Regions from separate parts of the Neobacillus sp. S1227 genome, predicted to be linked through region 3. Evidence: predicted binding sites of a transcription regulator. Region 3 holds the regulator's gene; each other region holds the start of a gene.

Region 1 (10,503 bases), 2.9 Mb from region 3:
CCGGTTAACCAGTTACCACCGTGCAAGTTCTGCAGCATTTCTTTAGCGAACGGACTAAAGCCAGTAGGTTCGGTGCCCGGAATGTCTCCTGCCCAGCTGCCGCTTGACATGATAGACCAGAACTCAATTGCTTCGCCTGCACCACTATATACTGTGTCATACTCATCAGGAAGACCTAAGTCATGGCCGAATTCGTGAGCGAATACTCCGGCAGCGCCGTCTTCAGGCTCGATGGTGTAGTCGTAAGCACCAAGAAGGCCGCCAAAACGATCGCTATTAGATTTTCCGCCAGGAACCGCAACTAGGTTTCCAAGATTGGACCGGTGAGACCAAATGGCATCGCCGCCTAAAGAACCGCCGCCGGCCTCTTCACCGACACCGGCATGAAGGACCATTAAATGGTCGATAATTCCGTCCGGCTCGTTATAGACGCCATCACCATCATAATCATCGCGGTCCCATACATCATACTCGCTTAAGTCAACGTTTGGATCGGCACCAGCTTTTGTCAGTGCTTCATAAATTAGTTCTCGTGGCCGAGCGTCGCTGCCGTCCGGTGTAGGATAGTTGCCTCCGTAATACGCTGCAGGATGATCTGCTGTATACCAGCCGGCAACAGTTCCATCCACTGTATAACTGCCCCCTGATTGCTGCTCATAATACTGTTTCATAGAAACAAGCTTTTCTCCATTAGGCCCTTCATAGCCTTCTTTTCCAAAAATCATATCTTGGAAATGTTCATGGGTATAGTCTTCATACCACATATCCGTTTCATCTTTTGTGATGGAGCTTTTCTTGTAATCTGGAAAATCAATGGCTAGAACTAGCACTTTGTCTTGGCGAAGATCTCCGTTATAGCCTTCTTTTTGGACAGGGTCTACAGTATTTTTCTTAGCCTGTCCAAGTTTATTACCATTTCCATTTTTGAGACCATTTGATTTTGGCTGCTCTTTTTCCTTTAGGGTGCCAAGTCCGGCAGGCAGCTGGTCTTTTGTCTTGAGAGCTTTTCCTTTTGCTTTTAAATATTTTTGTAATGCCTTTTCTGCTTCAGCGGGGCTTGCATTTTTGGCAATTTTCCCTTGCTGTTTCAGCATTTCTATTAATCTCTCATCATTAGCAATTCCCAGGTCAACCGTTGCCCCCTGTGCCGATACTATTGCTGCCGGCCCTGCTGCTTTTCCGGCAGGCGCTGCCGCCATGTTCAGCATTCCCAACCCTAAAGATAGAGCCAGTGCAGTAGAAAATAGTTTTCTTCTTTTCATAAAGACCCTCCTAGATAATAATTGTAAGCGCTTTCAATGATTAAATCTATTAAAATACTAAGCTAAGTACCATTCCCCCTTTTAGGGTTACCATAAAAACTTAGTGTCCCTAAGTAATAGAATCTATTTTAATAATAAAATTGTTACGGATAATTGTAAATATTTAAAATATTATATAGGAAAAACAGTGAAAATTTCCCATAAATCGAATGCATGCACCATTATATGATGGGTTTTTTCCAGAAAAAGGAGGATTTTTATCCTATTTTTTCAAGCGAATAGGTTTGGTAAAATATCAATAATTCGTTAAAATAGGAAATTAGAATTATATTCCTAATCATTAGGAAGATAGCACTGGGGTTTGGCCATCCCTGGGAAAGAAAAAAAGTAAATGAGGAGGTGGGGTTGTGTGAAGGACAAGCGGTTTAAAATTGCTCACCGGGAAGCGCTAATCGGAGTGGTCCTGGTTATCATCAATTTTGTGTGGTGGTACGGGTTTGCTTACGGTTTGGGTTCAAAAAAAGTTGAAGATTACTCATACATATTCGGCTTGCCGGCATGGTTTTTCTATAGCTGTATCGCTGGATTTGTCATAATGATCATTCTTGTCAGCTTGACCGTTAAATTTCTATTTAAAGACGTACCCTTTGAAGAGGAAGAGAGGAATGCCGAGTGAACTGGGCAGTCATTACGCCATTAATTATCTTTTTACTAATTATATTTGCTGTCGGCTTCTGGTCGAATAAGTTTGTCCTCAAATCCAAATCGTTTTTGGAGGAATATTTTTTAGGCGAACGTCAGATGGGCGGCTTCATTCTAGCGATGACAATGGTAGCCACCTATGGGAGTGCTTCAAGCTTTATCGGCGGGCCAGGTGTCGCTTACACCCAGGGCCTAGGCTGGGTGCTGCTGGCGATGGCACAGCTGGCGACCGGTTATTTCACCTTAATGGTGCTGGGAAAGAAATTTGCGATTATTTCCCGCCGGTACAAGGCCATTACCCTTATTGACTTTTTAAAAAATCGATATCATAGCAAAGCAGTTGTTCTTTTATCTGCTGCCAGTATCATCATCTTTCTATTTTCATCGATGACGGCCCAGTGGATTGGCGGGGCTAGGCTGGTGGAATCATTGACTGGACTGCCATATACGGCGGCATTATTGATTTTTGCCTTTTCCGTCCTCGTCTTTGTCATTGTTGGCGGCTTCCGGGCTGTTGCTGTAACGGATACAATTCAGGGCGTCGTGATGTTTATGGGGACTTTGATTCTTTTAATCGCCACCATTAAGGCAGGCGGGGGAATTCCGAGGATTATCGCCGATTTGTCGGCGGAAAACCCGAACTTAATCAGCCCGTTTGGTGCAGAGCGCACTTTGACTCCGGCGTATGTTTCCTCATTTTGGATTTTAGTCGGAATTGGCGTTGTCGGCCTGCCGCAGATTGCCGTTCGGGCCATGTCCTATAAAAACTCAAAGGCAATGCACAATGCCATTATCATCGGAACATTTGTGGTCGGCTTTATCATGCTTGGCATGCACCTCATCGGTGTTTTCGCAAGACCGGTACTTCCAGGTGTTAAAATCGGCGACACTGTTATGCCGTTGCTTTCCATGAAGGTACTCCCTCCATTTGTCGCGGGTATCGTGCTGGCTGCCCCAATGGCTGCCATCATGTCGACGGTGGATGCCTTGCTGATTTTAGTCAGCTCAGCGTTGGTGAAGGACGTTTATTTAAATTACATCAAACCGACCGCTAGTGACCGCAGTATTAAAAAGGTAAGTTTTAGCGTAACAGCGATTATTGGTGTCCTGGTCATTTTGCTCGCGCTGAGCCCGCCGGATTTAATTATTTGGCTCAATCTATTTTCGTTTGGCGGCTTGGAGTCCGTTTTTATTTGGCCGGTTATTTTTGGCTTATATTGGAGTAAGGGGAATAAATATGGAGCGATTACCTCAATGATTTTGGGGATGGGCTCCTACATAATCTTTGACCGATTTTATCCGAATCCCCTCGGCGTGCATACGGTGGTGCTGCCAATTCTGATTTCTCTGGCTGGATTTGTCGTGGCAAGTATGTTTACTGATTCTAAAACTAGCAGCCTTGGACTGGAAAAATAGGAAGCTTTTCAGGATGCCCCCGCTTCAGAACTATTTTTGTTGCAATTTTCTTGATGAATTTTTAAAATGAATTAACAGAATGAAGAGGTGGGGGATCCCATTGGTAGAAGTTATTCGCCATTTATCGGCGCTTTTCATGCCAGGTTTATTAGTGTTATTTTTTACAAGGGTCACATACAATCGGGTTATTGCCCTTGTCTTGACAGTGGCGCTTATCGCTGCATCTGTTTACAAAGGGTATACCAATACGTTTGTCCTGATTGTCATTGACGCCTTTTCGCTGACCGCCGGCTTCTGGCTCGCCGCGAAAATGAAGCCCAAAACCGTTAGAAAAATTGATGGATAATAGTCTGCCGTAATTGGCGGGCTTTTCGTTTTTTATGGGGACCAATTGGTGAATGACTTAGTCAACTTGTCATCATAGAGGGTTTATGGGGACAAAAAATAATTAGCATGTCATTGTAAAAGCTCTTTACCGTTAAACTTGCATAAACATCTTAAAAAACGAATATTAGTTCGCATATTATTGGTTTGATTTTGGGTAAATGTGTTAAAATGTTAATATGCAATTTAGGAGGATACACTTTCTAGCCGCCTCAGGAAAGTGTGAACGGTAGTTTTTCGAAAAAGGGAGGGAAACGGCGTGAAGGACCAATTTGAGTTAGTTTCAAAGTATTCCCCACAGGGTGACCAGCCGGGGGCCATTAAACAACTAGTCGAAGGCATCCAAAACAATAAAAAGTACCAGACGCTGCTTGGTGCAACTGGTACGGGGAAGACTTTTACTATATCAAATGTGATAAAGGAAGTTAACAAACCGACTCTCGTCATCGCCCACAATAAAACATTGGCCGGACAGCTATACAGCGAGTTCAAGGAATTTTTCCCGAACAACGCAGTTGAGTATTTTGTCAGCTATTATGATTATTATCAGCCGGAAGCGTACGTACCGCAGACTGATACGTTTATCGAAAAGGATGCCAGCATCAACGATGAGATTGATAAACTGCGGCACTCAGCGACTTCTTCTTTGTTCGAACGCAAGGACGTCATTATCATCGCCAGCGTATCCTGTATTTACGGTCTCGGTTCGCCGGAGGAATACCGGGAGATGGTGGTTTCCCTCCGTACTGGCATGGAAATTGAGCGCAATCAACTGCTTCATCGTCTCGTTGATATCCAATACGAACGAAACGATATCGATTTTAAGCGCGGGACGTTCCGGGTACGTGGGGATGTGGTGGAGATTTTCCCGGTTTCCCGGGATGAACACTGTATGCGGGTTGAATTTTTCGGGGATGAAATTGACCGGATTCGCGAGGTTGACGCCCTGACCGGAGAAATTATTGGTGAACGCGACCATGTGGCAATTTTTCCGGCATCGCACTTCGTTACAAGGGAAGAGAAGATGCGAATAGCTATCGAGAATATTGAAAAAGAACTCGAAGAGCGGTTAGCTATAATGAGAGAGAACAATAAACTGCTGGAGGCACAACGTCTCGAGCAGCGCACCCGTTATGATTTAGAAATGATGCGTGAAATGGGCTTTTGCTCTGGCATCGAGAACTATTCGCGCCATCTGACCCTCAGACCGGCAGGCTCGACACCTTATACATTATTAGACTATTTTCCAGAAGATTTTCTCATAGTCATTGACGAGTCGCACGTAACTTTGCCGCAAATCAGGGGGATGTTCAATGGAGACAAGGCGCGGAAGGAAGTTCTGGTGGAACATGGTTTCCGCCTCCCATCAGCATTGGATAACCGGCCGCTCACGTTTGACGAATTTGAAAAACATATTCACAACATCGTCTTCGTTTCAGCGACACCGGGACCTTATGAGCAAGAGCATACACCAGAAATGATTGAGCAAATCATTCGCCCAACTGGATTACTAGATCCAACTATTGATGTCCGCCCAATCCAGGGACAAATCGATGACCTGATTGGCGAAATTCAGGACCGCGTGAAACGCAACGAACGTGTTCTTGTCACGACCTTAACGAAAAAAATGTCTGAAGACTTAACGGATTATCTGAAGGAAATTGGCATTAAGGTACAGTATTTACATTCCGAGATCAAAACGCTCGAACGGATTGAAATCATTCGTGAGCTGCGCCTTGGAAAATATGATGTTTTGGTTGGGATTAACCTGCTCCGGGAAGGTCTCGATATTCCGGAAGTTTCTTTGGTTACAATTCTTGATGCCGACAAGGAAGGCTTCCTCCGTTCGGAACGTTCCTTGATTCAGACTATCGGCCGGGCAGCCCGGAATGCAAACGGACATGTCATCATGTATGCGGACCGAATGACCAATTCAATGGAACTGGCCATCAGCGAGACGAAGCGCCGCCGTGCTATTCAAGAGGAGTACAATGAAAAGCATGGCATTACGCCTAAGACTATTCAGAAAGATATCCGTGATGTCATCCGCGCTACCCATGCGGCTGAAGAACAGGAAGATTACAAACCGACTGCAGCATTTGGCAAGATGACGAAGAAGGAACGAGACAAACTGATTGGCGATATGGAAAAAGAAATGAAGGCTGCCGCCAAAGCGCTTGATTTTGAGCGTGCTGCAGAGCTTCGTGATTTAATTTTGGAATTAAAGGCGGAAGGGTAACTAACCACGCTTTTATAAACGGAAGGATGACGTAATGCATGGCAATGGAAAAATTAATTGTGAAAGGTGCCAGAACCCACAATTTAAAAAATGTCGATGTCACCATTCCGAGAGATAAACTTGTTGTATTGACAGGACTTTCCGGGTCAGGAAAGTCCTCGCTCGCTTTTGATACGATTTATGCAGAAGGTCAGCGCCGCTATGTGGAATCACTATCGGCCTACGCAAGGCAGTTTCTCGGACAGATGGATAAACCCGATGTGGATACCATTGAAGGCTTGTCACCGGCAATTTCAATCGACCAAAAAACAACTAGCCGGAATCCTCGTTCGACTGTTGGAACGGTGACAGAAATCTACGATTATTTAAGATTGTTATTTGCCAGAGTCGGACATCCAACCTGTCCGATTCACCATATTGAAATCACCTCTCAAACCATTGAGCAGATGGTCGACCGTGTACTCGAATATCCTGAACGGACGAAAATGCAAATCCTCGCACCAGTGATTTCAGGGCGTAAAGGGCAGCATGTTAAGGTATTTGAAGACATTAAAAAGCAGGGCTTTGTCCGTGTCCGAGTGGACGGGGAAATGCTCGACCTGAGCGATGATATTGAACTTGATAAAAATAAAAAGCATTCGATTGAAGTGGTTGTTGACCGGATTGTCATTAAGGAAGGAATCGCCGCTCGTGTCGCCGACTCCATTGAAACTGCCTTGGGTCTTGGCGAAGGAAAGGTAATCGTCGATGTGATTGGCGAGGAAGAGCTTCTGTTCAGCGAAAACCACTCTTGCCCTCAATGCGGTTTTTCGATTGGGGAACTGGAGCCGCGGATGTTCTCATTTAACAGTCCGTTCGGAGCCTGCCCGCAATGTGACGGTTTGGGCTCAAAGCTTGAAGTTGATCTCGATTTGGTGATTCCAAATAAAGATTTGACCTTGAAGCAGCATGCGATTGCACCATGGGAACCGACAAGCTCACAATATTACCCGCAGCTGCTGGAAGCAGTCTGCAATCATTATGGTATTGATTTGGATATACCTGTAAAGGACCTTCCGGAACACCAACTTGAAAAAATTCTCTATGGCTCCGGGTCGGATAAAATTTACTTCCGCTACGAGAACGACTTCGGGCAGCTCCGCGAGGGCTATATCCAATTTGAAGGTGTCATCCGCAATGTCGAGCGCCGTTACAAGGAGACTAGCTCCGATTTTATCCGCGAGCAAATGGAAAAATACATGGGCCATCAGCCATGCCCAACTTGTAAAGGCTACCGTTTGAAGAAAGAAGCTCTGGCTGTTTTAATCAACGGCCGTCATATCTCACAAATAACCGAACTTGCCATTGATGAAGCGAAAGCCTTTTTCTCGAGCTTGCAGCTTTCCGAAAAAGAAGTGCAGATTTCCAGATTGATTTTACGAGAAATAGACGAGCGCATAGGCTTCCTGATCAATGTCGGCCTTGATTATCTGAATTTAAGCAGGCAGGCAGGAACCCTTTCAGGCGGCGAGGCCCAGCGGATTCGCTTGGCGACGCAAATCGGTTCGCGGCTGACAGGCGTGCTATATATCTTGGATGAACCGTCTATCGGGCTTCACCAGCGCGACAATGACCGGTTAATTGGAACGCTGCAAAATATGCGTGATATTGGCAACACGCTGATTGTCGTCGAGCATGATGAGGATACGATGATGGCGGCGGATTACTTGATTGATATTGGTCCGGGGGCCGGAGTGCACGGAGGTGAAGTCGTTTCCGCTGGGACGCCGGCAGAGGTGATGGCTGACCCCGATTCACTGACAGGTCAGTATTTGTCAGGGAAAAGGTTTATACCGCTGCCGCTTGAACGCCGCAAGCCGGATGGCCGCTATGTTGAAATCAAAGGAGCTGCCGAAAACAACTTAAAAAATGTCAACGTGAAGATTCCATTAGGCCAATTTATCGCCGTAACGGGCGTTTCCGGTTCCGGAAAAAGTACGCTTGTGAACGAAATCCTTCATAAGGCACTGGCTCAGAAGCTTAATCGCGCAAAAACGAAGCCAGGCCAGCACAAGAGTATTAAGGGTATAGAACATTTAGAAAAGGTCATCGATATCGACCAGTCACCAATCGGGCGGACGCCGCGCTCCAATCCAGCGACATACACCGGCGTGTTTGATGATATTCGCGATGTGTATGCATCCACAAACGAATCTAAAGTGCGTGGATACAAAAAGGGCCGCTTCAGCTTTAACGTAAAAGGCGGCCGCTGCGAAGCCTGCCGCGGCGACGGGATTATTAAAATCGAAATGCACTTTTTACCTGATGTTTATGTTCCTTGCGAGGTATGTCACGGTAAACGCTACAACCGTGAAACGCTCGAAGTAAAATATAAAGGGAAAAATATTTCTGAAGTTCTCGATATGACCGTTGAGGACGCAGTGAAATTTTTCGAAAACATTCCAAAAATCAGCCGCAAGCTCCAGACGATTTACGATGTGGGACTAGGTTACATGACACTTGGTCAGCCGGCAACGACGATGTCGGGAGGGGAAGCGCAGCGCGTCAAGCTTGCTTCTGAGCTCCACCGCCGTTCCAACGGCCGTTCATTCTATATCTTGGATGAGCCGACAACCGGCCTCCATGTAGACGACATTTCGCGTTTGCTTGTGGTGCTGCAGCGGTTAGTTGAGAATGGCGACACCGTATTGGTCATTGAGCATAACCTGGATGTTATCAAAACCGCCGATTACCTGATCGACCTCGGACCAGAAGGCGGCGACAAAGGCGGTACGATTGTCGCAACGGGAACGCCGGAAAAGGTTGCTGAAGTTCCGGAATCGTACACCGGAAAATACCTCAAGCCAATCCTTGAACGCGACCGATTAAGAATGAAGCAGGAAATTGAAGAAAAAAGTGCAATCAATGCATAGATAAGTTCTAGGAAGAGCCGGTACCGCTTCGGAAGTGGGACCGGCTCTTTTTTGGCCCGACATAATGCATTTTAATAGATGTTGTTGGCCCGGAATAGGCGTTTGGCGGACATTGGCAGATATGTTGTACAGTTCTAACGGGATATAATCGGGAATTCAGCGGATAACTCCCAAGTTTAACGGATAATCCCAGAAACTATATCCTGCATACTACCCGAAATTGAAACCAGCTCTCCCAAAAATTCGAAACCTTTCCCGGTCCAATCCGTAAATTAAGGATAAGGGGTGGTAGAGAAAATGGAATCTAGAAAAGTTCTCTCAAGTCTGTGCTATTTCAGCATTTTTTTCGCAGGATTTCTTTTTCCGTTGGTTGTTTATTTTGCATCGGGGGATGAAGTTACCAAAGGGCATGCCAAAAAATCATTGCTGTCGCATGTGCTGCCAGTCGTTTTAACGCCTTTGGCTGTTGTGGCTTTAGTCTTTGATTTTGCTAACTTTGAAAATCAATTCCCTTTTGTTTTTATTATTAGTCTAATTTTCCTTGCAATCATATGGGTTGTTGTGATCATATGGAACATTATAAAAGGCGTAAAGGTCTTAGTGACTGAATAATATTATGAAGAAAATATTAAACCTTAGAGGGTGAAAACTATGAAAGAGGAACGTACGCGAATATTAAAATTGGTCGAAGAGGGTAAGTTGTCAGTTGAGGAAGCCTTAACCTTGCTCGAAGAATTAGAGAAGGATCAAGTTACGATGGAGAAAAAGCAGGCGCAAATCCTAAATGAGCTATCAACGGCCGTTCACTTTGAGGAGGCAAAAAAGGATGACCCGGTTTTTGCGAAGTACCAATCTACAAAGGAAAAGATTTTTGAATTTGTTGATACTGCTTTGAAAAAAATAAAAGAGATTGATTTGGACCTGAACTTTGGCCATTCCATTGAAATCTCGCATATTTTTCACCATGGCAATGTGGAACTTAAGGATATGGATATTGATCTTGCGAATGGCTCCGTGAAACTCGTTGCTTGGGATCAGCCGGATGTTCGTGTGGAGTGCCGGGCAAAGGTTTATCGTGTTGACAATCAGGATCAGGCCCGCCAAAATTTTTTACGGGATGTTACATTTACCGTGGAGTCCCATAAGCTGAGCTTTTTAACCCAGCAAAAATGGATGAAGGTGGAAGCGATAATGTTCGTTCCCAAAACCCAGTATGATAAGGTACGGGTGAGGATCTTTAATGGCTCCATTTCGGGCGGTGAAATTAATGTAAATGATTTACGGGTGAAAACCGCAAATGGGAAAATTAAGCTTGAACAGCTTTCAGGGACGAAAGCAGAGATAGAAACAGCGAATGGAAAAATTAAGGTCAAGAACAGCCGCTTTGATGAGCTAGAGGCCGAGACGATAAATGGTGCGATAAAGCTTGATGGTGATTTTAAAAAGGCGGAGGCCCAATCCTTTAATGGGCATGTCAGCTTGAACTTGAGTGGTGACCGCTGCGAATGGATCCATGCTAAAACAACGTCAGGCCCAATTGATTTGTATGTTCCGGAGAGTCTGCCGGTAAATGGGGAGCTTAAGACCA
Region 2 (10,503 bases), 2.2 Mb from region 3:
GAGGAACTAGTTTCTGAAGGAGTAATCCGCAATTACGGAATTTCCTCCATCCGGCCGAATGTCATCCGTGAATATGTGGAGAAATCACATATTGTTTCTGTGATGATGCAGTACAGTATCCTTGACCGCCGTCCTGAGGAAGAGGCATTGCCGCTATTGGCTGAACATGACGTGGGCGTTGTCACACGCGGAACGCTGGCCAAAGGGCTGTTGAGTGACAAGCTGCTAGACAAGGCTTCAGGGAAAGGGTATCTCAATTATAGTTTAGGTGAATTGAGTGAAGTACTGGCTCTTTTGAAGGAAAAAGCAGGTGCTGGCCGGTCATTTACAGAGGTGGCGGTGCAGTATAATCTGGCTAATCCTGCGGTTGCCTCGGTTGTGGCGGGTGCGAGCAGTGTGGAACAGATTAGGAGCAATGCTGCTGCGGTTAGGAGTCAGCCGCTGACCGATGAGGAAGTTTCGGTAATTAAAGAACTGACTAAGGGTAGTGTTTATTTGGAGCATCGGTAATTCTTTTCTGGAGGGGATGTGCCAGGGGGGGAATGGTTACCCTACCTTTGGCATTTCTGGAGTTTCTGGCACCAATAATGCTTATTGGTTACCAACTTTTGAAATCTATCGGGTTTCGGGCGCCAATAAGGCTTATTGGCTACCCTACCTTTGGCATTTCCGGAGTTTCTGGCACCAATAATGCTTATTGGTTACCCAACTTTTGAAATTTATCGGGTTTCGGGCGCCAATAAGGCTTATTGGCTACCCTACCTTTGGCATTTCCGGAGTTTCTGGCACCAATAAAGCTTATTGGCTACCGAACTTTTGAAATCTATCGGGTTTCGGGCCCCAATAAGGCTTATTGGCTACCCAACTTTTGAAATCTATCGGGTTTCGGGCCCCAATAAAGCTTATTGGTTACCCAAATTTTGAAATTTATCGGATTTCGGGCGCCAATAAGGCTTATTGGTTACCCTACCTTTGTCATTTCCGGAGTTTCGGGCCCCAATAAAGCTTATTGGCTACCCAACTTTTGAAATTTATCAGGTTTCGGGCGCCAATAAGGCTTATTGGTTACCCAACTTTTGAAATTTATCGGGTTTCGGGCGCCAATAAGGCTTATTGGTTACCCAACTTTTGAAATTTATCGGGTTTCGGGCGCCAATAAGGCTTATTGGCTTCCCAACTTTTGAAATCTATCGGGTTTCGGGCCCCAATAAGTCTTATTGGTTACCTAACTTTTGATATTTCCGGAGCTTTGTGCACCAATAGCAGCCTATCCGAATTTTCAAATTGATATTTCTTTTCTATTTAAATTCCTTCCAATTCATGCCGCTCTCATTTAGCAGCTCTTCAAAGGATTTGTTCTTTTCTTTCAATCTTCTTTCTTCCCGCTTTCTCTGCTCTTCTTCCTCTCGTTTTCTATCTTCTTCCGCCTTCAATTGCTCCTGCTGCTCTTTTAATTTTTTTATTAAATCGGGATTCATCATGTCTTTAAGCGTAACTGCAGCATCGTCTTTTTTCGGCTGACGTTTAGGTTGTTGTCTTTTCTTCATAGGTTTGATGCTCCTTCAAAAACTACTTTTATTCCATTATACAACCCGCTATTTCAAAAATCATATAAAAAGCAGGCCCCCTCTTAGGTCAGCCTGCTTTACTATATTACGCCAATTCCACGACTGTTGCCACTCCTTGGCCGCCGCCAATACACAATGCTGCCAGACCCAACTGAGCGTTTCTCCGCTTCATTTCGTGGATAAGAGTAACGAGAATCCTCGCCCCACTGGCGCCAATTGGATGACCGAGCGCGATTGCACCGCCGTTTACATTCAAGATTTCCTTATTAAACTGAAGTTCACGGTCCACTGCCAGCGACTGTGCCGCAAATGCTTCATTTGCTTCGATCAGTTCTACCTGCTCCAAAGAAACGGCCGCCTTCTCCAATGCTTTCTTAACAGCAGGAACAGGTCCGATACCCATGATGCTTGGATCGACCCCAGCGCTGGCATTGGCCTTAATCGTTACAAGCGGCTTTAACCCTAGTTCCTCCGCCTTTTGCCTGCTCATCACCACTAAGGCTGCGGCACCATCATTAATGCCAGATGCATTCCCCGCTGTTACCGTCCCATCCTTTTTAAACGCTGGACGAAGCCCGGCCAATTTTTCCGCAGTGGTACCTTTTTTAGGGTATTCATCCACGGCAAACACAACAGGTTCGCCTTTACGCTGTGGAATGACAACCGGAACGATTTCGTCTTTAAATCGTCCTTCTTCTATCGCCTTTACCGCTTTTTCCTGGCTCCATGCTGAAAAGTGATCCTGCTCTTCTCTAGTAATTGAATATTTTTCCGCTAGGTTTTCCGCTGTGATCCCCATATGATAGTCATTAAATACACAAGTAAGTCCGTCTGATGTCATTGTGTCAATCAGCTTTTGGTCACCCATTTTAAAGCCTTCACGGGCATTTTTTAATATGTACGGTGCTTGACTCATATTCTCCATTCCGCCGGCGACCACAATTTCAGCATCTCCTGCCAAAATCGCCTGTGCCGCTAAATGCACAGCTTTTAAACCTGATCCGCAAACTTTGTTAATAGTCATCGAGGAAACAGTTTCTGGGATTCCTGCTTTAAACGCCGCCTGCCTGGCAGGATTTTGCCCAAGGCCAGCCTGAAGGACGTTCCCCATAATCACTTCATCGACTTGCTCTGGTTTCACGCCCGCCTTCTGAAGTGCCTCCTTGATAACTACTCCTCCTAACTCCGGTGCACTTACACTTTTTAATCCACCATTAAAACTGCCAAGCGCGGTTCTGACAGCGCTAACAATTACAACTTCAGTTTGACTCATGAACTCTCCCCCTTATGGAATTTCTCAACTTATTTTAACACAGAAAATTATCATTTTTGTTAAAATTCTTGCTTTTAAAAAATCGACCCCGGTACAATGAAATTATGACAGGACGAGGAGGAAGGAAATGCTGACTTTACCGAAAAAAGTAACAATTATTGAGGTTGGGCCGCGCGACGGCCTGCAAAATGAAAAATTGTTTGTACCAACAGAAATTAAGAAACAATTTATTGCCGCATTGAGAAACGCGGGACTTAAAGAAATGGAATTGACCTCCTTTGTATCGCCGAAGTGGGTGCCGCAAATGGGCGATGCAGCTGAAATTGCGGCCGACAGCCTTGATGATACAACTAGAAACATTGTCCTCGCCCCAAACCGCCGGGGAATCGACCGGGTCTACTCCACCGATTGTCAAGCGGTTGCTGTATTTGTTGGCGTTAGCAACACTTTTAACCAAAAAAATATTAACAAATCGACTATTGACAGCATGGCCGAATTAAAGCCGATTATCAAAGAGCTTAAAGAAAAGAATTATTTTGTCCGCGCCTGCATTTCGACCGCTTTTTATTGCCCATATGAAGGTAAAATCGAAGAGCAAGAAACATTGAAGCTATGCCGGGAATTTGTCGAGGCCGGAGCCGATGAACTAAGCGTTGCCGATACGATTGGAATGGCCGCTCCACAGGAAGCCTACTCGTTATTTTCAAAAATTAAAGCGGAGTTTACTGAAACCCTTATTACTGCCCACTTCCATGACACCAGAAAACTAGGGCTGGCTAATATCCTTGCTTCCCTCCAAGCAGGCGTAGACCGCTTTGATACATCTGCCGGCGGTCTTGGCGGATGCCCATTTGCCCCTGGTGCGAGCGGCAATACTGCGACAGAGGATGTTGTTTACATGCTGGAGCGGATGGGAATTGAAACGGGAATTGGTCTCCAAAAGCTTGTCGATGCCATCGAAATCGTCCGTCCTTATATCTCCAGGGAAATCACAAGCGGCTATTTCAGTCTCCATAGCCAAACCGTCTCGTGAATAATCGCCCCTGTGTTTAAGCATCTTATAGATGATAAGACCATTGAAGGGAGATTTGTTCATGAGCCAAAAGCGCGATAAAGGGAACAGCATGCGAGGGAAAAACTACGCAGACACTGCAGGAGGCGGCAAGCGGATGATTGCGGCAGAAGAAATGGAAAAAGCCCTTCATCCAACAAAGCGCCAAAACGCAGAATCGTAATCATGCCTTTCATTCAAAGCCGCCCATTAGATGCCGCGGCTTTTCTTATGTTAAAATATGGATTACCAACCATCTGGAGGTGCCCCGTTTGAAAAAGGCCTTTCGAACCCTGTTTATTTTGTTATTTTTTTGGCTCGCGATCGGTTTGTTTTTTACCAACCGAATAATGTATATGAAGAAGAAAGATGAGGATTTCATTTTAAAGCGGGAAAAGGAGGCCGGCAGGTTCAATCCCGATGAATTTGAGTCCCTGCCTAAACGGGATGTGGATATCCCCTCACCGTTCGGCTATGCGATTAAAGCCTTGCTTGTGGAACCCCATCAGACCAACCGCTATGTGATCATATCGCACGGCGTAACCGAAAACAAAATGAATTCTGTGAAATACATGAACCTGTTCCTCGAACGCGGTTTTAATACTCTGATTTACGACCATCGCCGCCACGGTGAGTCCGGCGGCAAAACCACTAGCTATGGACATTACGAAAAATTTGATTTAAAAGCAGTGGTCGACTGGCTTAAACAAGAAAAGGGACCAGACTTGCTACTTGGGATTCACGGGGAATCAATGGGGGCAGCAACGATGCTGCTGTATGCCGGACTCCTTGGAGATGGGGCCGATTTTTACATTGCCGACTGTCCATTTTCTGACTTTAAAGAGCAGGTTGCCCATCTCATTAAAAGGGATTTTAAAATTTTTCCAGGGCTGTTGCTTCCGATTGGGGATGCTTTCCTTCGCCTGCGCGATAAGTATTCCATCCGCCATGTTTCACCGATTTCCGTTATCGAAAACATCAAGCATCCGGTTTTGTTTATCCATAGCCAGAAGGATGATTATATTCTGCCATCGATGACTCATGATTTATTCGAACAAAAAAAGGGCCCAAAAATGCTATATATTGCAGAAGAAGGTGTCCATGCTCAATCCTTTAACGAAAACCCGGATGACTATAAGCGGGTCGTGGATGAATTTTTGGAAAAATATGTCCACCATGCTTACCTAAGCTAAAAACAGACTGTCCATAATGGATCAGTCTGTTTCTTTTAGGACGAGGCTCATCCGTCCGTTCAGGATTTGCTGCGGACTTTTTAATTGAAAGCAATTGCTCTCTTTTGAAAAATCAATCTTCATTTGTTCGTCGAAGAACACCATTTTGTGTTTTTCGATATACACTGACCTGTCATTCGTTTCAATTTCAACTTCAGTACCGTCTAATTCGCCTGTGAACCACAGAGCGGCAACACCACTGACTGCTCAGCCGCAGCCATCCGTATCGTATTTAAGCTTTAAATAGCCTTCACGCCCCGCAGCCCGCTCATTTATTTTTTTGGCAGCCTCTTCGGTTATGATGATTTCCACGTTTAACACTCTCCTCATCTAGGCATATGATGATTGTAGCATATGTTGGTTTGGGCTGTTTTTATTTTGCTTGCCGCCATTTGGTTGCATTTTCCTATTAAACCAGTTATTCTCATGGATAATAAGAATATTTTTAAAGGAGTGCTTCTCTGATGTCAAAGGTTACAATTAAAGTTAACGATAATGGGTCACTTAGAATTACAGGTGATGTGGAATTGCTGGATGGAGAAGGGAATGTGTATACGACGAAACCATCCTTTTCTCTTTGCCGGTGCGGGATGAGTAAAAACAAACCTTTCTGCGATGGTTCGCATAAAGGAAATTTCGAATCTCAGGTTCGGGTGCCTAAGGAAGAATAAATAAGGTGAAGAAAGAGCGGCTTTCTAGTTGGAGTCGCTCTTTTATATGTCCGTCATTCGAACGTCAGCAATAGTATCGATGGGAATGCGATGCACTTCTTGAAAGCGGTCAATCACATGCAGCCTGTGCTCGATTTCGTTCCAATAATGGATTTTTCCAATGACAATTTCATAATTTCGGTTCCGATAATGGGTAATTGTCACGTTCTGGTTAAATTCGATGGCCTCTGCCAAGATTTCGTTCATGAGCTCAAGCTGCTGCTCATCCATTTCTTTTTTCTGTTCATACTGATCTTCCTTCACCCAATCCCTGAGCATTTTCACATGCTCAGGCAGCATCATCGACGTCCATTTAATTCTGCCACGGTCCCGAATCATTTGCCCCGCCTTCTTTCTCTTATTACTGTTCAGTGAACTTTACTTGCGGATAACCGATTATTTTACATCTTATGCCCGCCCACAAGCGTGGCCCGATGTTTAGCAGTTCCTCCTGGGGTATAGGACACAGCGCGCAGCAGTGAACCCGGACCAAAGCGTCTGCGGACCGAGTCCACTACATAACCGAGCTCACGCCGCTTGTAAGCCTTCATGTCAAACAGATCAAGCTGAAGCTCACAGTCGTCCTCAATATTGCTAAGCGCAATGGAAATCTGCCTAACCGTCTTGCCGTTATAATGCTCGTGAAATAGTTCGAGGCAGACACGGTAAAGGTCCATCGTGACATTGGTCGGCTGCCCAATGGTTCTGGAACGGTTAAAGCCGCCGCCGAATTCATCCTGGCTGTAGCTGACGCCAAGGCTGACCGTCCGCCCCGCTTTCCGCCGTGTTCTCGCTCGCTTGGCAACCTCCTCGCACATTTCCAAAATGACATGCTTAATTTCTTCTTCATCTTTATAATCACGCAGCAGGATTTGGCTTTTTCCAAAGCTGATTTGCCCTTCAATAATTGGCGCGCCCAAATCGGAAAGGTCTACTCCCCAGGCATGATGATAAAGCTGGTTGCCCATGATGCCGAATTTCTTCTCCAGCTGTTCTAAGTCATAGCGGGCGAGCTGGCCGACTGTGAAAATGCCCATGCCGTTGAGCGTTTTTTCAACCCGCCTGCCGATTCCCCACATTTCCCGAAGCGGCGACACCTTCCAAAGTTTTGTCTGCACATCATCATAGGTCCACTCGGCAACCCCGTGTTTCTTAGCCTCTAAATCAAGGCAGAGCTTTGCCAGCAGCATATTGGGGCCGATTCCGACCGCGCATGGGAGCTGGAATTCCCGCTCGATATCGTCCTTTATTTTTTTCGCAATCGTCTGGGCATCACCCCATAAATGCAGAGCGCCGTCCACTTTAATAAAGCTTTCATCGACGCTGTAGGCGTGAATGGCTTCCTTTGGCACATAGCGGTTAAAGACGCGGGAAATTTCTGTCGAAATACGTAAATAGGTGGCCATTTTCGGTTCGACCAGCCGAATCCGCGGATCGTTTGGAATTTCAAACAGCCGTGAGCCCGTCTTGATGCCAAATTCTTTTTTCAATCTTGGGGAAGCGGCAAGCACGACGCTCCCCTGCCGTTTTTTGTCGCCGACAATAGCAATATAACAATCCAGCGGGTCAAGCCCCTCCATGACAGCCGAACAACTTGCATAAAAGCTCTTCATGTCGACACATAAAATTTTATTGTGCGGCAGCGTGCTGTAATCAACCATGATTATCCCTCACAGTTTCAAAATTCGAACATTTGTTCTTTAATATTATATCTATTATCTTAAGCGAATATGCGTTCGCATTCAATGGAAATTTTTTGAGGCTTACCAAATATGGCTAAGGTTCAAAAAACGATATAATGAGGATGAGGTGCATGTGAATGGATAAAAAGCTGATTGTGAAAATGATCAAGAACTGTTTTAAACAGTATTACGAAGCGGATTCTACACCGATTGGCGATAAAGAATTGGAAGAGCTCACACACTGGATTCTCCAAACGAAGGACGAAGATCCAGATGTGGATTTATATGAGGTTGTAAATGACGTGGTGTATGAGTTTTTAACGGGCTAAAATAAAAAAAGCCTCTGATTCAATAGAGGCCAAACAAATCTACTTTTTATTTAACATCCTCTTCCCAATCCTTTCAAACAGCCGTGGAAACAGGACATAAACAACGCTGCCCATATTCATCCAGCGGGGCAGGTTGATTTCCCTCGTTTTCGTCAGCATGCTGCCAACAACTTTCTGAGCGACAAATTCCGGCTGGAGCATAAATTTTTGGACGTTTTTTACATAGGTGCCCTGTTCATCGGCGATGTTAAAAAAGTTCGTGGCAATCGGTCCTGGATTCACCGAAGTCACTTGGATATTAAAGTCATCTAACTCCATCCTTAACGCGTTCGTGTAGCCAAGAACCGCATGCTTGGTAGCCGAATAAACACTCGATTTCGGAGTGGCAATTTTTCCGGCTTGAGAAGCAATGTTGATAATATGACCAAAGCGTCTCTCGCGCATTTTTGGCAGCACCATACTAGTGCACGCCATTAAACCAACGACGTTCACCTCAAACATGCCTTTTACTTCATCAATCGATGCCTCATGGGCTTCGCGAAAAACCCCAAATCCAGCATTATTGACGAGAATGTCGACATGGCCTAATCTCTCAAAAATGTGCTCAAATACTTTCTCCACTTGATCCGTATCCGCAACATCCAGTTGAAACACTTCAACCTTTACGGAATACTTTTTTTCAAGCTCTGTTTCAAGCCGCTGGAGCTTATCGAGGCTTCGTGCCAGCAAAACAAGATTAGCGCCGCCGGCGGCACAAAGCTTGGCAATTTCCGCCCCAATTCCACCAGAAGCACCAGTTATTATAATATTTCTATCTTTTAATCGTCCGTTCATCAATTAAACACCTCATCAAGGAAATCCCGTCCTCCTTAAAGGTTGGCGTAATAAAGAACGGGATGAGTATCGTTACTACTAATTTCTCCGATGGATGCCAAATAGTCAAGCTGGGCGACGGTTTCCGATATCGTGAGCATCAATTCGCGTTTATAAACACTCGGGAATAGCCGTTTGCAGATGTCAAAAACGGTCAACTGCTCTTCCTTCAGCCAATTGTTGACAGTCATCGCCCGTTCGTGCTGGCGGATGAGCCGTTTCTCAATAAGCTCTGCTAATTCGTGGACATCTTCGCCATGCCCGGATTTGACCACGTTAATCGGGTATGACAATAGCTTTTGCATCGAATGATTATGCTGCAGCTGCGGCTTTGGCCGCTCCTTTTCCCCTGGTGCTGGCGGTTCGAGCAATGGATTTGGGGAAATATGAGCGATGATTAAATCGCCGCCAATCAAAATGCCATCCTTCTCCCGATAAAGGGCAATCTGGCTCTGGGCGTGTCCAGGTGTTTCAATGACTTGCCATTCAGAAAGGCCCAGCGGTCTCATCCCTTCCACAAGCCGCCCAGTCAACGGTCGATTGCATAAGTATTTTTGGCTTTCCCTGAAAAAAGATGTCAACGGAGCATACTCATTTGGCAGCCCAAACTCTTCAAACAGCTCTTTGAAAAATGCCTCTTGTTCCTGTAAAAATGTTTCCGTTTGCTGAATCCAGCGCTCATTCAACGGATGGCCGTACACATCGATGGATTCCGGAAAAAAATCAAGAAGGCCGCAATGGTCCGGGTGGTGATGAGTAAGGATTACCTGTTCAATATCTTGAGGCTGCAAGTCTAATTCAGCTAGCCGCTGGGTAAGGGCGTCCCATGCTTCTTTTGTTTTTGGCCCCGCATCCACTAACGTCAACTGCTCTCCTTTAATTAAATACACATTGACATCCCCTACTGGAAAAGGAGTCGGCAATGAGATTTTGACAATCCCGTCTTTCCATTCTGTCATTTGATAAAACCCCTAACGTTATTTTTAACTAAAAAGAATTAATATACATAATTTGTATATAGTTATAAATTGTCTAATATATGAAATAAAGTGTACCCATTTTTATTACCCTTGTCATTATTTTTACATAACTTTTTTAAAAAAACAAAAGATTATGTAAATTTACCTCTTGACAGACAAGCCATTTTTCCTGCATAATCACTATTAAAATTTGATTCGTTGACATGCAATGATTAAGGCCAGTAGATGGAAAACGGCGAAAGAGAGTGAAGTCCGGAGGCTGAAAGACTTTACCGCCCACTTGAACATCGAACCTACCTTATGAGCATTTAGGCAAACCTAACGTATCCCGGCGTTAACGGTGTTGAGTAAGCCCAACTGCCAAAACTAGCAGCCGGGCAAATGAAGGTGGTACCACGGAAGCAAAGACCTTTCGTCCTTTACGGATGAAGGGTCTTTTTTATTTTATTCACAGTGAAAAGGGGGAGTTTTTTCATGAAGAAGATGGCGATTGTCGGTGCAGGGTCGATGGCGGAAGCCTTTATTTCAGGAATACTTGAAAATGGTTTAATGGAACGGAAAAATGTTTGGGTGACCAACAACTCAAACCAAGAAAGATTAAATGACTTGGAGAATCGTTATGGTGTAGTTGGAACGTACAATTTAAATGCTCTTTTTTCAGGGGCAGACATTGTCATGCTGGCGATGAAGCCGAAGGATGCGGCGAATGCGATCGATTATATTCGTGACCATTTGCGTGGTGACATGCTGATTGTATCTGTTCTTGCAGGGGTTTCAATGGATACAATTGAGGCACTTGCCGGGA
Region 3 (10,503 bases):
GCATGAGTTTGTCCTGATTTTAGCCGGCTACTCAAGAGAAATGGATTATTTTCTATCTTTAAATCCAGGACTTCATTCCCGTTTTCCATTAGTGATCGATTTCCCTGATTACAATATTGAACAATTAATGCAAATCGGGGCGAAGATGCTGGTGGAAAGGGAATATTCGTTAAGTCATGAGGCAGAAAAGAAAATAAAGGATCATTTAATATGGGTAAAGTCTGTATTAAGTCCCAATCATTTTTCCAACGGGAGATACGTCCGGAACATCATTGAAAAATCGATCCGGGCCCAGGCGATGAGGCTGTTGATGCAAAATAGCTATGACCGGTATGAGTTGATGACGATTCGCAGTAATGACTTAGTGTTTGAAGAGGATGGATAAAAAATCGACGGGGGATCGTCCCTCGTCGATTTTTTAATGTCTAGCTGCAGCGCCTAGGGGCTCGGGGTCATAAGCCAATCCGTCAAGAAGGCTAAAAAGCAGCCTTCTCGCCGGCTCGTCTTATGCCTGTCGCCCCTGGTCAAGGCGCTTCAGCTTTTCTTAGTTCATTCGCTGTAATCCTCGTGTTGGCAGTTTCCAGTTATATGTGTAGGAAAGAACGCGAAGCGCAGTAATAATAATAAACAATGTATACAATTCCCATGCATGAGTGGATATTTTCAGTCCGATGACGACACCGGCTAGAATCGCCCAAACAGCGTATATTTCGGAACGCAGTACAATCGGCTTTCTGCCAGCCAATAAATCACGGATGATTCCGCCGCCGCTTCCGGTTAAAACAGCCGCTACAATTACAGCACTCAGCGGATGATTCATATTTGCCGCATAAATGGCACCTTGGATAGCAAATGCTGACAGCCCGATGGCATCGGAGAAATTGCCCCACTTTTGCCAGTGTTTTAAAAGATTAGTTGGAAATAAGAATACAGCTGTGATCGATAATAAAGCAACTTGAAAAAATAACCCCTGTTCCCAAATAGCTGAAACAGGCACACCTATTAAAAGATTGCGAATCGCCCCGCCGCCAAAAGCGGTGACAATTCCCAAAATATAAACTCCTAAAATATCATATTTTTCTTCCATGGCTACAATCGCTCCACTGACTGCAAAAGCAATGGTGCCGATCATGCTTAATACTTCCCATGTCATTTCGTTCAGCTTCTCCCCGATGTATATTTTTCTTTTTTAAGCTATAAAAATTTTATCACGATACCGCTAAAATACAACGCTTATTTGTAAAAAGTATTGGGAAAATTAGAGTATCCGAGTGTTTTTTGTTAAGATGGAAAGTAGAGTTTTAACGGAAGGGAAGGATGCCGTTTGGAACAAAGAGAAACAAAGGAAAAAGCCATTCTGGTCGGCTGCCAAGTCGATGATGACGATCTAAGGTTTCAATATTCAATGGATGAGTTAGGGTCCTTAACGGAAACGGCGCAAGGAGAAGTACTGGCTTCGCTTGTCCAAAAGAGAGACCGGCTCCATCCAGCAACGTACATAGGTAAAGGAAAAGTGGAAGAATTATCGGCACTTGTGGCGGAATTGGAGGCAGACCTGGTCATTTTCAATGATGAGCTTTCTCCAAGCCAGAAACGAAATTTGGCTTCCGAAATTGAGGCGCGAATCATTGACCGGACTCAGCTGATTTTAGATATTTTTGCACAAAGAGCCCGCTCAAAGGAAGGTAAACTTCAGGTTGAGCTTGCTCAGTTACAATATATTCTGCCGCGTTTGGCCGGACAGGGTACAGCGTTGTCACGTCTTGGCGGCGGAATCGGTACAAGAGGCCCGGGGGAAACAAAACTAGAATCAGATCGCCGGCACATCCGCCGCCGGATTGACGACATTAAAGGCCAACTTTCGGTGGTCGTTCAGCATCGCGAGCGTTACCGTGAACGCAGGAAGAAAAATAAAGCCTTTCAGGTTGCCATTGTCGGTTACACGAATGCCGGGAAATCAACACTTTTTAACCGGCTATCTGAGGCAGATTCATATGAAGAAAACCAGTTGTTCGCCACCCTGGACCCAATGACGCGGAAGCTTATTTTACCAAGCGGCTTCTTGTCATTAATTACTGACACCGTCGGGTTCATTCAGGACTTGCCGACAGCGCTGATTGCTGCCTTCCGCTCAACTCTTGAAGAGGTAAAGGAAGCAGACCTGCTGCTTCATGTCGTCGATATGTCGAACCCGGATTATTTTCAGCATGAAAAAACGGTGAATAAACTTCTTGAAGACTTGGATGTCAAAGATATCCCGCAATTAACCGTTTATAATAAACGGGATCTTCAGCATCCCGATTTCGTACCGACCGCAGACACGCCGACTGTTTTCATCAGCGCTTTTAATGAGGAAGACCGACATGCGTTAAAGGTGAAAATCGAGCAGCTTGTTATGGGCATGATGGAACCATATGAAGTAATGGTGCCTTCAACAGAAGGAAAGCTCTTGTCGCAATTAAAAAATAGGACGATTCTTAGGGAACTTGCCTTTGATGATGAAACTCAAGAATACCGCTGCAAAGGGTATTCCCTAAAGGAACATCAAATAACAGGCCAATTACAGAAATTCAATGAATAAAGGGAGTTAACAGCATGTTTCAACACTTAAAAAATGGGGAAAAGCTTCAGCCGATAGTAAAAGAAGTCGAAAAACAAATTGCTGAAGTTCATAAGGCTATAGAGGAGCGCATTGAAACCAATCAGTTCCGAGTTTTGCAAAGTTTTCAAAAGCACCGGGTAAGTGATTCTCACTTTATTCCTTCTACTGGATATGGTTACGACGATATCGGCCGCGATACATTGGAATTAGTGTATGCAGATGTTTTCGGCGGTGAGGCTGGCCTTGTTCGTCCGCAGATTATATCGGGCACGCATGCCATCTCGATTGCGTTGTTTGGTGTGCTTCGCCCCGGTGATGAGCTCTTGTACATTACCGGAAAACCTTATGATACCCTTGAGGAAATCGTGGGGATTCGCGGGAATGGAGTAGGTTCCTTAAAGGAATTTGGGATTTCCTATGACAGTGTTTCATTGACCGCTGAAGGCGGGATTGACTGGGAAGGAATTGCTCGAAAAATTAATCCTAATACGAGAATGATTGGTATTCAGCGTTCTAAAGGCTACGCGGTCCGGCCATCGTTTACGATCGCTGAAATTGGCGAAATGATTAGTTTTGTTAAAGAAATTAAGCAGGATGTCGTCGTGTTTGTAGATAACTGCTACGGGGAATTTGTTGAGGAAGTAGAGCCAGCACATGTCGGTGCTGATTTAATGGCGGGGTCGCTGATCAAGAACCCGGGCGGCGGCCTTGCTAAAACGGGAGGCTATATCGTTGGGAAAAAACAATGGGTGGAAGCCTGTTCTTATCGGATGACATCCCCGGGAATCGGTGCTGAGGCGGGGGCATCTCTTTATAGTTTGCAGGAAATGTATCAGGGCTTTTTCCTGGCTCCGCATGTGGTCGGGCAGGCTCTGAAAGGTGCTGTTTTTACCGCTGCCATGCTGGAGAGACTGGGGATGAATTCTTCTCCGCGTTGGGATGTGCAGCGGACGGATTTAATTCAATCTGTTCAGTTTGATGACAGGGATAAAATGGTCGCCTTCTGCCAGGCTATCCAGTTCGCCTCACCGGTTAATTCTTATGTGACTCCGCATCCAAGCTACATGCCTGGTTATGAGGATGATGTCATAATGGCAGCAGGTACATTTATTCAAGGTGCCAGCATTGAACTGACGGCAGACGGCCCGATCCGCCCGCCATATGTCGCTTATGTGCAAGGAGGATTAACCTACGCACACGTAAAAATGGCTGTATGTTTGGCTTTGGACCATTTGGTTGAGAAAGGGCTATTGGATTTGAAATAGGGGAAAAAATGTATATAGGACTTATATCAGCCCGAACAATTGGAGGAATGGTTGTTCCGGTAGCATATGGGACTTATATGAGCCCAAAAACGTTTGAAAACTCACTGTTTAGGTAGGATAGCAGTATCTTAGGAGGCTTAAAAACTAGGGAAATCCGATTGGGTTCGGCCGGTATCAGTGAATCATAATTCTTCTTCCCATGGTTTACTGGTAAAAAAGCTGATTATAGGAAACTATTAAAAACCATGTGAGATAATCTTACATATCATTGACATATTTCCTAACACCAAATATAATATAATTATAAATTAGCAAAAGGGAGGAGAAAATTGGTGAGTGGAAAAGAAATTCGCCGATCAATGCCATTGTTTCCCATCGGTACAGTGATGCAGCTGACCGAACTTACCGCCAGGCAAATTCGCTACTATGAAGAACACCAATTGATATCTCCGGCACGTACGGAGGGAAACAGGCGACTTTACAGCCTAAATGACATTGACAAGCTGTTGGGAATAAAAGACTTAATTGACCAGGGAATAAATATGGCTGGTATTAAGCAGTTATTATTGGTCAAAGAACAGCAAGAGTCGCTGCTTGAGCAGCAAGCGAAAAGTGCGAAGCGCGAGGTTACCGATGATGAGCTGAGGAAACTTCTTCGCAATGAACTGATGCATTCAAACAGATTGAATCGTTCGTCATTGAGACAAGGAGATCTTTCACGCTTTTTTCATTAATTTTTAATAAAATTGGAGGAATTACTAATGCCGAAGTACACAAGAGAAGATATTCAACGCTTGGCTAAAGAAGAAAACGTTAAATTTATCCGCCTTCAGTTTACTGACATTCTTGGAACCATCAAAAACGTGGAAATTCCAATCAGCCAGTTAGAAAAGGCGCTTGATAACAAAATGATGTTTGATGGCTCCTCTATTGAAGGATTCGTTCGTATTGAAGAATCTGATATGTACCTATATCCAGATTTAAACACTTGGGTAGTATTCCCTTGGACTGCTGAAAAAGGAAAAGTTGCTCGCCTGATCTGTGATATTTACAATTCAGATGGAACACCGTTCTCTGGTGACCCGCGCAGCAACTTAAAGCGTGTATTAAATGAAATGAAAGAGCTTGGCTTCACTGATTTCAATCTTGGACCTGAGCCTGAATTTTTCTTATTTAAATTAGACCAAAAAGGCGAGCCAACATTAGAATTGAACGACCAAGGCGGATACTTTGACTTAGCTCCAACAGACCTTGGCGAAAACTGCCGCCGTGATATCGTACTTGAGCTTGAAGAAATGGGCTTTGAAATCGAAGCTTCCCACCACGAAGTGGCTCCAGGACAGCACGAAATCGACTTTAAATATGCAGATGCTCTTACAGCTTGTGACCAAATCCAAACATTCAAGTTGGTTGTAAAAACAATCGCTCGTAAGCACGGCTTACACGCAACCTTCATGCCAAAGCCATTGTTTGGTGTGAACGGTTCTGGTATGCACTGTAACGTTTCTTTATTCAAAAATGGCGAGAATGCATTCTTTGAGCCAACTGGTGATCTGCAAATGAGCGACACTGCCCGACAATTTATTGCTGGTGTTTTAAAGCATGCACCATATTTCACAGCAGTTACTAACCCAACCGTCAACTCTTATAAGCGTTTGGTTCCTGGTTACGAGGCACCTTGCTATGTTGCATGGTCTGCACAAAACCGTTCACCGCTTATCCGTATTCCTGCTTCACGCGGCTTGAGCACACGTATTGAGGTTCGCAGCGTGGACCCTGCAGCTAACCCATACCTTGCTATGGCTGTTATCCTAAAAGCTGGTCTTGATGGAGTGAGAAATCAACTAACCCCTCCAGCACCAGTTGACCGTAACATCTATGTGATGACGAAGGAAGAAAGAATCGAAGAAGGCATCATCGATCTTCCTGCAACATTAGCAGCAGCACTAGAGATGTTGAAATCAGACGAAGTTATTGTCTCCGGCTTAGGCGAGCACATCTTCGAACACTTTGTCGAAGCGAAAGAGATTGAATGGGATATGTTCCGGACCGTCGTACACCCTTGGGAACGCGAACAATATATGAGCATGTATTAAAATGATGAAGAACCCCTGACGCTACGCGTTAGGGGTTCTTGCTATTTTTTCGTTCGAGAATCAATATAGTTTATCCAATCCGTTCAAAAGATAAGGACCACGGTTAAATGCCCCTTCCCTTGAGTCACCGATACCGACTTTAGAGCAGATGAAAAAAATTAACCATATAGGATTTTAGAAAAGTAATCCAATTCAATAAAAAAGCCCAATCAAATTAAAGATTGGACTCCAGAAATCTATCAACTAATGAATCTGTCGATAAACCCCAATTACTTTCCCCAAAATGGTAACATTGTTTAAAATGATTGGATCCATCGTAGAGTTTTCCGGCTGCAGGCGGATGTAGTCTTTCTCCTTGAAGAATCTCTTACAGGTAGCCTCGTCTTCTTCGGTCATTGCAACAACGATATCTCCGTTGTTAGCAGATGGCTGCTGCTTTACAATAACGTAATCTCCGTCAAGAATCCCTGCTTCAATCATACTTTCTCCCATGATTTCAAGCATAAAGACATTCTCGCTGGAAGGAGCAAGCCTTTCAGGGAGAGGAAAATATTCCTCAACATTTTCAATGGCCGTAATCGGCAGTCCGGCAGTAACTTTACCGACAACTGGGACATTTACAACATGGTTTCGAGGGATATGAGCAGCTTCATCCGCTTCCAGGATTTCGATAGCCCTTGGTTTTGTTGGATCTCGTCTAATTAAACCTTTGCTTTCTAATCTGGCTAAATGCCCATGTACAGTAGAACTCGATGCCAGTCCGACTGCTTCGCCAATTTCCCGAACAGATGGCGGATAACCCTTTGTTTTCACTTCTCCTTTTATGAAATCCAGGATATCCTGCTGCCGCTTTGATACTTTTACCATGATAAATTACACCTCGCCTGGTTAATGTTGTCTTTATTATAACATGTTCGCATAATTTATACAAACATAAGTTCGAATAAAGCTTGACAACAAACAAATGTTCGGATTATAATCAAATCAAATAAAACGAACATACATTCTAATAAGGGGTGTTTTATAATGAGAAAAATATGGAACCAATACTCATACGCTATTATTCTTCTATTATTAAGCTGTTCATTAGCATTTGTATTAGCATTTCAACAAAGCCCGGCAAAGCAGGATAAATATATAAAAGTAACTGTAGCAGACGGTGACACACTATGGGAAATTTCCCAAAAGTATGCAGGCGAGCATTCGTTATCAAACAAGGATTTCGTCAACTGGGTGAAAAAACATAATCAGGATGTTGGGGAAGAAATCTTTCCAGGTGAAGAAATTTTAATTCCAGTAAGTAAGGAAGCTCCCGCAGAAAGGGAGTTAGCAAGTGCATTAGAGAAATAGGAAGGAGCTAAAATGAACGCAATCATCTACTGTCGAGTAAGCACGGAAAAGGAAACTCAGGAAACATCATTAAGACGCCAGGAAGACGAGCTTGTCCAGCTCGCAAACCGATACCAATTTCATATCGTTTCAATTATAAAAGAGCAGGCGAGTGGATATGATTTCGAGAGAGATGGTATCCTGCAGCTTCTAGAGCTCATTAAAGATAAGCAAGTTGAGGCAGTTCTGATCCAGGATGAAACAAGGCTGGGCAGGGGGAATGCCAAGATTGCCATTCTGCATTGCATTTTAAAAGAAGGAATTAAATTATACAGCATTTCGCATAATGGCGAATTACAGCTTTCCGAATCGGATTCAATGGTGTTAAAGATCGTCAGCATGGTGGAAGAGTACCAGCGCAAGCTCCATAATGTAAAAATAAAACGCGGCATGAAGCGGGCTGTTGAACAAGGCTACAAGCCTGAAAAAAATTTAAAAAATCTTGGCGAACATTCGGGCCGGGATAAAATTGAAGTTCCTGTTCAGGAAATTGTAAGGCTGAGAAAAAATGGTCTGACTTTTTCGGAAATTGCAGCAACATTAAGAGGCTTTGGCTATAATATTTCGAAAGCCACTGTACATAGAAGATACCAGGAATTCATTGAAGAACAGGAGGGATAAACCTTCATCCTTGCCAGGTTGATTGTTTTTTAGTACAATCTTTTCTTAATGTTAGCAGTTTTTTTGAAAGGAATGTCTTGAATGCTATCCAAGGAAAAAATGGCCAGAATCAATGAATTGGCAAGGAAAAAGAAAGCGGCAGGTTTAACGGAAAAGGAAGCAAAAGAGCAGTCATCACTTAGAAGTGAATATTTAGCTGCTTTTCGCTCGCAAATGCTGGATACTCTGACAAATACAAAAATAATAGATCCACTTGGAAATGACGTAACACCTGAAAAAATAAAAAGCAGAAAGAAAAATAATCTTCATTGATGCATCTGGGAATACAAGTTATTTGTATTCCTTTTTACATATACAACGCTTACATGTGTCAAAATATATATAAAAGTGAATTTTGCTTTAAATTCTGTAGTAATTTGTTGAATAAAAATCCACAGCACTATAATATTAAAGTTGTTTGTATTTTCCGAAGAAGGAAGGTTGTAAAAGATGTTTAACACAATTGATGATTTATCTGTCACCACGATTCGTACGCTTTCAATTGATGCTATCGAGAAAGCAAACTCTGGACACCCTGGAATGCCGATGGGTGCTGCTCCAATGACCTATACATTATGGACAAGATTTATGAACCACAACCCAAAAAATCCACATTGGTTTAACCGTGACCGCTTCGTATTGTCTGCAGGACATGGATCTGCTTTGCTTTACAGCATGCTTCATTTATCCGGCTATAATCTATCCATGGATGATTTAAAGCAATTCCGTCAATGGGGAAGCAAAACTCCAGGACATCCTGAATATGGCCATACCGAGGGAGTAGAAGCAACAACTGGTCCGCTTGGTCAAGGTATTGCAATGGCCGTGGGAATGGCTATGGCAGAACGACATGTTGCTAGCGTTTATAACAGAGACAAATATGAACTTGTGAATCACTTTACATACAGCATTTGTGGAGACGGCGACTTAATGGAAGGCGTATCTGCTGAGGCTGCCTCACTTGCCGGCCACTTAAAGTTAGGCCGTTTGGTCGTATTGTATGATTCAAATGATATTTCCTTAGATGGAGATTTGAATAAATCTTTCTCTGAAAGTGTGAAGGAGCGCTTCCAATCTTACGGATGGCAGTATCTTCGTGTCGAAGACGGTAACAACTTCGAAGAAATTGCTAAAGCACTTGAAGAAGCAAGAAATGATTTAGACAGACCTACCATGATTGAAGTAAGAACAGTAATCGGTTATGGTTCACCTAACCGTGCCGGTACATCAGGTGTTCACGGCTCACCACTTGGTGCTAATGAACTTAAGCTTACTAAAGAAGCTTATAAGTGGACTTTCGAGGAAGATTTCCATGTTCCACAAGAAGTTTACGACAACTTCCAAAAGCTAATCGTTGAAAATGGTGAGAAAAAAGAAAAAGAGTGGAACGACATGTTTGCTCAATATAAAAATGAATATCCTGAGTTAGCACGCCAGCTTGAACAAGCATTGAATGATGAACTTCCTGAAGGCTGGGATAAGGATGTACCTGTATACAGCGAAGGTAAGGGGCTTGCAACACGTGCTTCTTCAGGTGAGGCGCTAAATGGCATTGCCAAGAACCTGCAGATTTTAATTGGTGGTTCTGCTGACCTTGCTGGTTCTAACAAAACAATGCTTAAAGGGACAACAGACTTTATGCCAGGCGCATATGAAGGCCGCAACATCTGGTTCGGTGTTCGTGAATTTGCAATGGGTGCTGCAATGAATGGTATTGCTCTGCATGGCGGGGTTAAAGTTTTTGGAGGAACATTCTTTGTATTCTCTGATTATCTTCGTCCGGCAATTCGCCTTGCTGCATTAATGGGTCTGCCTGTCACTTATGTATTTACACATGACAGTATCGCAGTTGGGGAAGATGGACCAACACACGAACCAATCGAACAGCTTGCGGCCTTACGCGCAATGCCAGGTCTATCTCTAATCCGTCCCGCTGATGCCAATGAAACAGCAGCAGCATGGAAGCTTGCAGTTGAATCAACAAACAAGCCGACAGCTTTAGTGTTAACTCGTCAGGACTTACCAACACTAAAAGGTACAGATAAAAACGCATATGATGGAGTTTCTAAAGGAGCATATGTTGTTTCTCCAGCAGGTAAAGATACTCCAGATGCCCTATTGCTAGCATCTGGATCCGAAGTAAGCCTTGCTGTGGAAGCACAGAAAGCACTTGCTGGTGAAGGAATCCAGGTTTCAGTAGTCAGCATGCCATCATGGGATCGCTTTGAACAGCAATCTCAAGAATACAAAGACTCTGTCCTGCCAAAGAGCGTGAAAAAGCGTCTTGCTCTGGAAGTTGGAGCATCCTTGGGCTGGCACAAATATGCTGGTGATGAAGGTGACGTATTAGCCATCGATCATTTTGGGGCATCTGCACCAGGTGAAAAAATCATGGAAGAGTTCGGATTTAGTGTGCCAAACGTTGTTGCTCGTGTGAAAGCACTTTTACAAAAATAATCAAATTCGAGGGAGAGCGGAAATTTCGCTCTCT

Evidence for each region. Region 3 encodes LexA, which represses DNA repair genes until DNA is damaged. Its sites were predicted from a motif close to CGAACATATGTTCG; they were not measured.
Region 1: uvrB (excinuclease ABC subunit UvrB) is a predicted target of LexA. The motif match lies at 3,886-3,899, and genes of this name have one in related genera.
Region 2: ACZ5AE_RS21055 (Y-family DNA polymerase) is a predicted target of LexA. The motif match lies at 7,560-7,573, and genes of this name have one in related genera.

Annotation. Positions count from the first base shown of each region.
Region 1 is NZ_AP038276.1:4,928,467-4,938,969, reverse strand. Features, by position in the region: gene ACZ5AE_RS24875 (immune inhibitor A domain-containing protein) at 1-1,262, opposite strand, end outside; gene ACZ5AE_RS24870 (YhdT family protein) at 1,672-1,938, shown strand; gene panF (sodium/pantothenate symporter) at 1,935-3,380, shown strand; gene ACZ5AE_RS24860 (CsbA family protein) at 3,481-3,726, shown strand; gene uvrB (excinuclease ABC subunit UvrB) at 4,024-6,003, shown strand; gene uvrA (excinuclease ABC subunit UvrA) at 6,042-8,915, shown strand; gene ACZ5AE_RS24845 (magnetosome magnetite crystal formation protein family) at 9,213-9,527, shown strand; gene ACZ5AE_RS24840 (DUF4097 family beta strand repeat-containing protein) at 9,567-10,503, shown strand, end outside.
Region 2 is NZ_AP038276.1:4,186,996-4,197,498, forward strand. Features, by position in the region: gene ACZ5AE_RS21010 (aldo/keto reductase) at 1-510, shown strand, start outside; gene ACZ5AE_RS21015 (YqkE family protein) at 1,299-1,547, opposite strand; gene ACZ5AE_RS21020 (acetyl-CoA C-acetyltransferase) at 1,654-2,841, opposite strand; gene ACZ5AE_RS21025 (hydroxymethylglutaryl-CoA lyase) at 2,969-3,874, shown strand; gene ACZ5AE_RS21030 (hypothetical protein) at 3,936-4,076, shown strand; gene ACZ5AE_RS21035 (alpha/beta hydrolase) at 4,165-5,085, shown strand; partial or broken gene ACZ5AE_RS21040 (iron-sulfur cluster biosynthesis family protein) at 5,107-5,313, opposite strand; gene ACZ5AE_RS21045 (CDGSH iron-sulfur domain-containing protein) at 5,589-5,795, shown strand; gene ACZ5AE_RS21050 (YolD-like family protein) at 5,838-6,173, opposite strand; gene ACZ5AE_RS21055 (Y-family DNA polymerase) at 6,236-7,495, opposite strand; gene ACZ5AE_RS21060 (YqzH family protein) at 7,654-7,845, shown strand; gene ACZ5AE_RS21065 (SDR family NAD(P)-dependent oxidoreductase) at 7,885-8,679, opposite strand; gene ACZ5AE_RS21070 (MBL fold metallo-hydrolase) at 8,715-9,677, opposite strand; gene proC (pyrroline-5-carboxylate reductase) at 10,173-10,503, shown strand, end outside.
Region 3 is NZ_AP038276.1:2,009,082-2,019,584, forward strand. Features, by position in the region: gene spoVK (stage V sporulation protein K) at 1-385, shown strand, start outside; gene ACZ5AE_RS10245 (trimeric intracellular cation channel family protein) at 545-1,153, opposite strand; gene hflX (GTPase HflX) at 1,325-2,581, shown strand; gene ACZ5AE_RS10255 (methionine gamma-lyase family protein) at 2,596-3,867, shown strand; gene ACZ5AE_RS10260 (MerR family transcriptional regulator) at 4,227-4,601, shown strand; gene glnA (type I glutamate--ammonia ligase) at 4,629-5,963, shown strand; gene lexA (transcriptional repressor LexA) at 6,207-6,830, opposite strand; gene yneA (cell division suppressor protein YneA) at 6,990-7,313, shown strand; gene ACZ5AE_RS10280 (YneB family resolvase-like protein) at 7,326-7,973, shown strand; gene ACZ5AE_RS10285 (DUF896 domain-containing protein) at 8,055-8,285, shown strand; gene tkt (transketolase) at 8,463-10,469, shown strand.